One region of the Actinoallomurus rhizosphaericola genome, then DNA from elsewhere that is predicted to be linked to it. Evidence: predicted binding sites of a transcription regulator. Region 1 holds the regulator's gene; the other holds the start of a gene.
The links. The regulator HspR, encoded in region 1, represses chaperone genes until heat shock. The targets are predictions, from matches to a motif close to ANTTGAGTCNNNNNGACTCAANT.

Region 1 (3,407 bases):
ACCGCATCGGCGAGCGGACCCTCCGGCCCGCCCGGGTGGCCGTCGCCGAGCCGACCGCCGACCTCGGGTCGGCCGAGGAGGCCGCCTCGGAGCCGGAGCCGGCGAGCGCGGCCGACGGCGGGAAGGCCGAGGCCGAGCCCGACGGGGCCGGCGAGGACTGAGACGAAGCAGACCCACAGCGAAAGAGGTAAGGAACGCCGGTGAGCACCAAGGACTTCATCGAGAAGGACTACTACAAGGTCCTCGGTGTTCCGAAGACCGCGACGCAGGACGAGATCAAGAAGTCCTACCGGAAGCTGGCGCGTCAGTACCACCCGGACGCCAACCGCGGCGACGCCGACTCCGAGGAGAAGTTCAAGGAGATCTCCGAGGCGTACGACGTCCTGTCGGACGAGAAGCGTCGCAAGGAGTACGACGACGCCCGCAGCCTCTTCGGGGGTGCCCGGCCGCGTAGCGGCGCCCAGGGCGGCTTCGGGGTCAACCTGGGCGACCTCTTCGGCAACCCGCCCGGAGGCACGACCGGCACCGGTGAGCGGATCGGCGACCTCTTCGGTGGGCTGTTCGGCGGCCGCCGGCAGGCCCCCCGGCGGCCGCGCCGCGGCTCCGACGTCGAGACCGAGGTCACGCTGACCTTCAGCGAGGCCCTGGACGGCAAGACGGTGCCGCTGCGGCTCACCAGCGAAGCGGCCTGCCCGACCTGCCGGGGCAGCGGTGCCAAGGACGGCACGGTGCCCCGGGTCTGCCCGCGCTGTGAGGGCACGGGGCAGGAGAGCCGCAACGCCGGCGGGTTCGCCTTCTCCGAGCCCTGCCGTGAGTGCCACGGCCGTGGGCTCGTGGTCGACGACCCCTGCCCCACCTGCCACGGCAGCGGGCGGGCGCAGAGCACCCGCACGATCCAGGCGCGCATCCCGGCCGGGGTCGCCGACGGCCAGCGCATCCGGCTCAAGGCCAAGGGCGCGCCCGGCGAGAACGGCGGCCCCAGCGGTGACCTGTACGTCGTCGTGCACGTGACGGGGCACAAGGTGTTCGGCCGCTCCGGCGACAACCTGACCGTCACCGTGCCGGTGACCTTCCCCGAGGCCACCCTCGGCGCGGAGATCAAGGCGCCGGTCTTGGGCGGCCAGCCGGTCACCCTGCGGATTCCGGCCGGCACCCCGAACGGGCGCACGTTCCGGGTCCGCGGCAAGGGCGCGACGCGCCGCGACGGCACCAAGGGCGACCTGCTGGTGACCGTCGAGGTGCACGTGCCGGAGCACATCGACGACACGACCCGGGAGGCGCTGGAGAAGATCCGCGCGAGCAACAACGGGGACGACCTGCGCAGCGAGCTGCTGCACCTGGCGAGAGAGGGGTGACGATCATGGATCCGTTCGGCGACGACAGCCCGGTCTATGTCATCTCGGTGGCGGCCCAGCTGTCGGGGCTGCACCCGCAGACCCTCCGCACGTACGACCGGATGGGCCTCGTGTCCCCCGGTCGTACGGCCGGACGCGGGCGCCGCTACTCCATGCGGGACATCGTGATGCTCCGGGAGATCCAGCGGCTGTCCCAGGAAGAGGGCATCAACCTCGCCGGAATCAAGCACATCCTCGACCTCCAGCGCGAGTCCGAGACACTACGCGCCGAGGTGGCACGCCTCCGGGCGATGGTCGAGGAGCTGAGCAACGAGCTGGAGTCCACGCGCGCCGTCGCGGCCCGGCTCGTCAAACTGAAGAACGGCCACGGTTCTGACACTGGAGCGGACCTCGTGCCGATCCGGCAGACCAGCGTGGTGCTGTGGCGATCTCGGGGGGAGGAATAAGTGGATTACAAGCTGACCCAGAAGAGCCAAGAGGCCGTTTCGGTGGCGGTCCGGCGGGCCTCGACCGAGGGGAACCCCCTGGTCGAGCCGGTGCACCTGCTGGTCGCGCTGCTCGGCCAGTCCGACGGCATCGCCGCGCCGCTGCTCGAGGCCGTCGGCGCGGACCCCCAGGCCATCCGCCGCCGCGCCGAGGAGCAGGTCGCCGCGCTGCCGAAGGCCGCCGGATCGACCGTCAACGCGCCGGACACCTCCCGGCCGCTGCTCAAGGTGATCAACACCGCCGCCAACCGCGCCAAGCAGCTCGAGGACGAGTACGTCTCCACCGAGCACCTGCTCGTCGGCCTGGCCACTGACGGCGGCCCCGTCGCCACTCTCCTGAAGGAGAACGGCGCGACCCCCGACGCGCTGCTGGAGGCGTTCGAGAAGGTCCGCGGCCACGCGCGCGTCACCACCGAGAACCCCGAAGAGACCTACCAGGCGCTGGAGAAGTACGGCGTCGACCTGACCGCGCAGGCCCGCGACGGCAGGCTCGACCCGGTCATCGGCCGCGACACCGAGATCCGCCGCGTCGTGCAAGTGCTGTCCCGCCGTACGAAGAACAACCCGGTCCTCATCGGCGAGCCCGGCGTCGGCAAGACGGCGGTCGTCGAGGGCCTGGCCCAGCGGATCGTCGCCGGCGACGTGCCGGAGACCCTGAAGAACAAGCGCCTCGTCTCCCTCGACCTGGGCGCGATGGTCGCGGGCGCGAAGTTCCGCGGCGAGTTCGAGGAGCGCCTCAAGGCCGTCCTGAACGAGATCAAGCAGAGCGACGGCCAGATCGTCACGTTCATCGACGAGCTGCACACGGTCGTCGGCGCGGGCGCCGCCGAGGGCGCCATGGACGCGGGCAACATGCTCAAGCCCATGCTGGCCCGCGGCGAGCTGCGGATGATCGGCGCGACCACGCTCGACGAGTACCGCGAGCGGATCGAGAAGGACCCGGCGCTGGAGCGGCGGTTCCAGCAGGTCTTCGTCGGCGAGCCGACGGTCGAGGACACCATCGCGATCCTGCGCGGCCTCAAGGGCCGGTACGAGGCGCACCACCAGGTGCAGATCTCCGACGCCGCGCTCGTGGCCGCCGCCGCGCTGTCCGACCGGTACATCACCGCGCGGTTCCTGCCGGACAAGGCCATCGACCTGGTCGACGAGGCCGCCTCCCGGCTCCGCATGGAGATCGACTCGCGGCCCGTCGAGATCGACGAGCTGCAGCGCTCGGTCGACCGGCTCACGATGGAGGAGCTGGCCCTCGAGAAGGAGTCCGACGAGGCGTCCAAGCGCCGCCTCGAACGCCTCCGCGCCGAGCTGGCCGACAAGCAGGAGAGCCTCAACGCCCTCAACGGCCGGTGGGAGCGGGAGAAGGCCGGGTTGAACAAGGTCGGTGAGCTGAAGAAGCGCATCGACGACCTGCGCGGCCAGGCCGAGCGCGCCCAGCGCGACGGCGACCTGGAGACCTCCGCCCGCCTCATGTACGGCGAGATCCCGGTGCTGGAGAAGCAGCTCGCCGAGGCCTCCGAGGCCGCCGAGACCCGCGAGACCATGGTCAAGGAGGAGGTCGGCGCCGACGACG
Region 2 (3,407 bases), on a different contig from region 1:
CCGCCCGCCCCGGTGACCGCGAGGCCGGTCGCGACGCCCGGCACCGCCGTGCGCCGCTCGGACTCGTTCAGCGCCGTCTCCGGCGTGAACCGCGGACGTCCCAGGTAGTCGCGCAGGTCGTCGGCGCCGACCGTCACCGGCAGCGCCTTCTCCTCCAGCGCGACCTGCGCCGCCACCTTGCGCAGCACCCGGGCGATCCCCCGCTCCAGGCTCCGTACGCCCGCCTCGCGGGTGTACTCGCCCGCCAGCAGCCGCAGCGCGTCGTCGCCGATCGTCACCTCGTCGGCGGTCAGGCCCGCCTTGTCGAGCTGACGGCGCAGCAGGTGGTCGCGGGCGATGGCGACCTTCTCGTCCTCGGTGTACCCGTCGAGGGCGACGAGCTCCATGCGGTCCAGCAGCGGGCCGGGGATGGTCTCCAGCGCGTTCGCCGTCGCCAGGAAGACGACGTCGGACAGGTCGAGCTCCACCTCGAGGTAGTGGTCGCGGAACGTGTGGTTCTGCGCGGGGTCCAGCACCTCCAGCAGCGCCGCGGTCGGGTCGCCGCGGTAGTCCGCGCCGACCTTGTCGATCTCGTCGAGCAGCACGACCGGGTTCATTGTGCCGGCCTCGCGGATCGCCCGGACGATGCGGCCGGGCAGCGCGCCGACGTACGTCCGCCGGTGGCCGCGGATCTCGGCCTCGTCCCGTACGCCGCCGAGGGCCACGCGAACGAACTCGCGGCCCATCGCCCGCGCCACGCTCTCCCCCAGGGACGTCTTCCCGACCCCGGGAGGCCCGACGAGGGCGAGGACCGCGCCGGACCGGCGGCCGCCGATCACGCCGAGGCCGCGGTCCTCCCGCCGCTTGCGCACGGCGAGGTACTCCACGATCCGCTCCTTGACGTCGTCCAGGCCGGTGTGGTCCTCGTCGAGGATCCGCCGGGCGCCGGCGATGTCGTAGGCGTCCTCGGTCCGCTGGTTCCACGGAATGTCGAGGACCGTGTCCAGCCAGGTGCGGATCCAGCCGCCCTCGGGCGACTGGTCGGAGGTCCGCTCCAGCTTGTCGACCTCCTTCAGGGCCGCCTCGCGGACCTTCTCCGGCAGGTCGGCCGCCTCCACCCGCGCGCGGTAGTCCTCCTCCTCCGAGGAGGGGTCACCGTTGAGCTCGTTCAGCTCCTTGCGGATGGCGGCGAGCTGCTGGCGGAGCAGGAACTCCTTCTGCTGCTTCTCCACGCCCTCCTCGACGTCCTTGCGGATCGTCTCGGCGACGTCCAGCTCCGCGAGGTGCTCACGGGTCCAGCCGATCGCGAGCTGCAGGCGCTCGGTCACGTCGGCCGTCTCCAGGAGGCGCACCTTCTGCTCGGCGCCCAGGTAGGACGCGTAGCCGGCCCGGTCGGCCATCACCGACGGGTCCTCGATCTGCCGGACCATGTCGACGACCTGCCAGGCACCGCGCTTCTCCAGCACGCCGACGACGAGGGCCTTGTACTCCTTGGCCAGTTCGTCGGCGCGGGCGCCGAGCCCGGTGTCCTCGACCTCGGTGCCCTCGACCCACAGGGCCGCGCCCGGCCCGGTCGTCCCCGCTCCGATGCGCACGCGGGCGACGCCGCGGACGACGGCGCCCGGGCCGCCGCCGGGCAGCCGGCCCACCTGCTCGACGACGCCGAGCGTGCCGACGGCCGCGTACTTGCCGTTGAGCCGGGGCACCAGCAGCACCCGCGGCTTGTCCTCCGACCGGATGCCCGGCCCCCGGGAGACGGAGCTCGCCCGCGCGGCGTCGATCGCGGCCCGCACGTCGCTCTCCGACAGGTCGAGCGGCACGACCATCGCGGGCAGCACGACCTCGTCGTCGAGGGGCAGCACCGGCAGAGTGACGTTCTTGCTCATCAGGCCTCCAAAGCTTGAGTCACCCACACTCAAGAAAGAAGAGCCCTGATTAATTTCCGCCGGCCCGTTCGCCGTCAGCGATCAGCGCCCGGCCTGGCCCGTCCCCGCGAATCTTGCGAGGTCCGGCGGCTGTCACCGGTCCGCTGGGCCGGCAGGCGGGTGGTCGTGATCGGCGAGGTCGGCGGCGTGTTCGCGGAGGACGTGGACGAGTGCGTCCATCGGCGGCGTGGTGGGGCCCGGCATGCGAACGAGGCTGACGCGGCGCCGTTCCTCGGGGAGGTCCTCGATGGTGACGAGGCGGACGCCGGGCGGGATCACGGACCGCAGGGTGGAGGGCACGGTGGTGACGCCGGTTCCGGCAGCGACCAGGTGCAGTTTGGTCAGCCAGTCACGGGCGGCGTGGTGGATGCGGGGCCGTCCGGGCAGCCCCGGCCAGATGCCGAGCAGGGGCTCGTCGGTGCCGGACGGGCCGGCGATCCACGTCTCGCCGGTGATGTGCCGGGCGGTGACGCCGGCGCGGTCGGCGAACCGGCCGCCGGCCGGCACCGCCAGGACCAGCCGGTCTTCCAGCAGCGGCTCGGTATGCAGGGGTGGATCGTCGGTGTCGGGTGAGCGGTGCGGTGGCCGGGAGGACAGCAGGGCGAGGTCGAGAGTGCCGGCGCGCAGCGCCCGCACCAGCGAGGGGGTGCTCGCCTCCCGGGTGGTGACCTGGATGCGGGGGCGCTGCCGGCGCAGGGTCGCCAGGGCGCGGCCCACCAGGACCGCCCCGGCGGTGGGGAAGAAGCCGAGCCGCACATGGCCGGTGTCGTCTTCCGCGCCGCGCAGTTCCCGGTCGGCCGCGTCCAACGCGTCGAGCGCGGTCACGGCGTGGTGCAGCAGCGCCCGGCCTGCGGTGGTCAGCCGCACGCCGCCTGGATAGCGGTCGAACAGCCGGACACCGGTGGCCTGCTCCAGGCCGGCCACCTGCCGGGAGACGGCCGATTGGGTGTAGCCCAGCGCCTGGGCGGCGGCGGTGAAGGTGCCCCGCTCGGCCACCTCGCGCAGCACCCGCAGCCCGACCACCGTGAAGTCCATGAGAAATCAGCATATCCACTATGCGGAGCATTCGCTGGCGGAATGGCTACGGGACTTCTAGCGTGAAGGGCATGAACGAGCACGTCACCAACGGAGCCTCCGGGTTGGGCGGCCGGTTGCCCCTCCTCTCTCCCGATGCCCTCGATGAGGAACAACGCGCCGTCCACGCCAGGCTGCAGGTCACGCGGCTGCGCAGCGCGGAGGGGGCGGGCTATACGGCCGCACTGTCCGATGGGAGGCTGATCGGCCCGTTCAACGTCATGCTGCGCCACCCGCGCATAGCCCGGCCCCTGCTGGAGTGGGCCCAGGCGATCGCCGGATCCGGCATCCCGGCCGACGTCCGTGAGGTGGTCATCCTCACCGTGGCCGCCCGCTGGCGGGCCGAGTACGCGCTCTACGCCCACACCGCGGGTGCGGAGCGCGCCGGCGTGCCCGAGACCGCGATCACGGCGCTCCGCCACGGCGACA

Region 2: the regulator HspR is predicted to act here: its motif matches at 1,878-1,900, upstream of lon (endopeptidase La).

What each region holds. Positions count from the first base shown of each region.
Region 1 covers NZ_JAMXMW010000015.1:48,003-51,409, reverse strand. Annotated here, with positions in the region: gene grpE (nucleotide exchange factor GrpE) at 1-161, shown strand, start outside; gene dnaJ (molecular chaperone DnaJ) at 201-1,355, shown strand; gene NE234_RS29230 (heat shock protein transcriptional repressor HspR) at 1,361-1,801, shown strand; gene clpB (ATP-dependent chaperone ClpB) at 1,802-3,407, shown strand, end outside.
Region 2 covers NZ_JAMXMW010000003.1:123,171-126,577, forward strand. Annotated here, with positions in the region: gene lon (endopeptidase La) at 1-1,865, opposite strand, end outside; gene NE234_RS08260 (LysR family transcriptional regulator) at 1,998-2,939, opposite strand; gene NE234_RS08265 (carboxymuconolactone decarboxylase family protein) at 3,011-3,407, shown strand, end outside.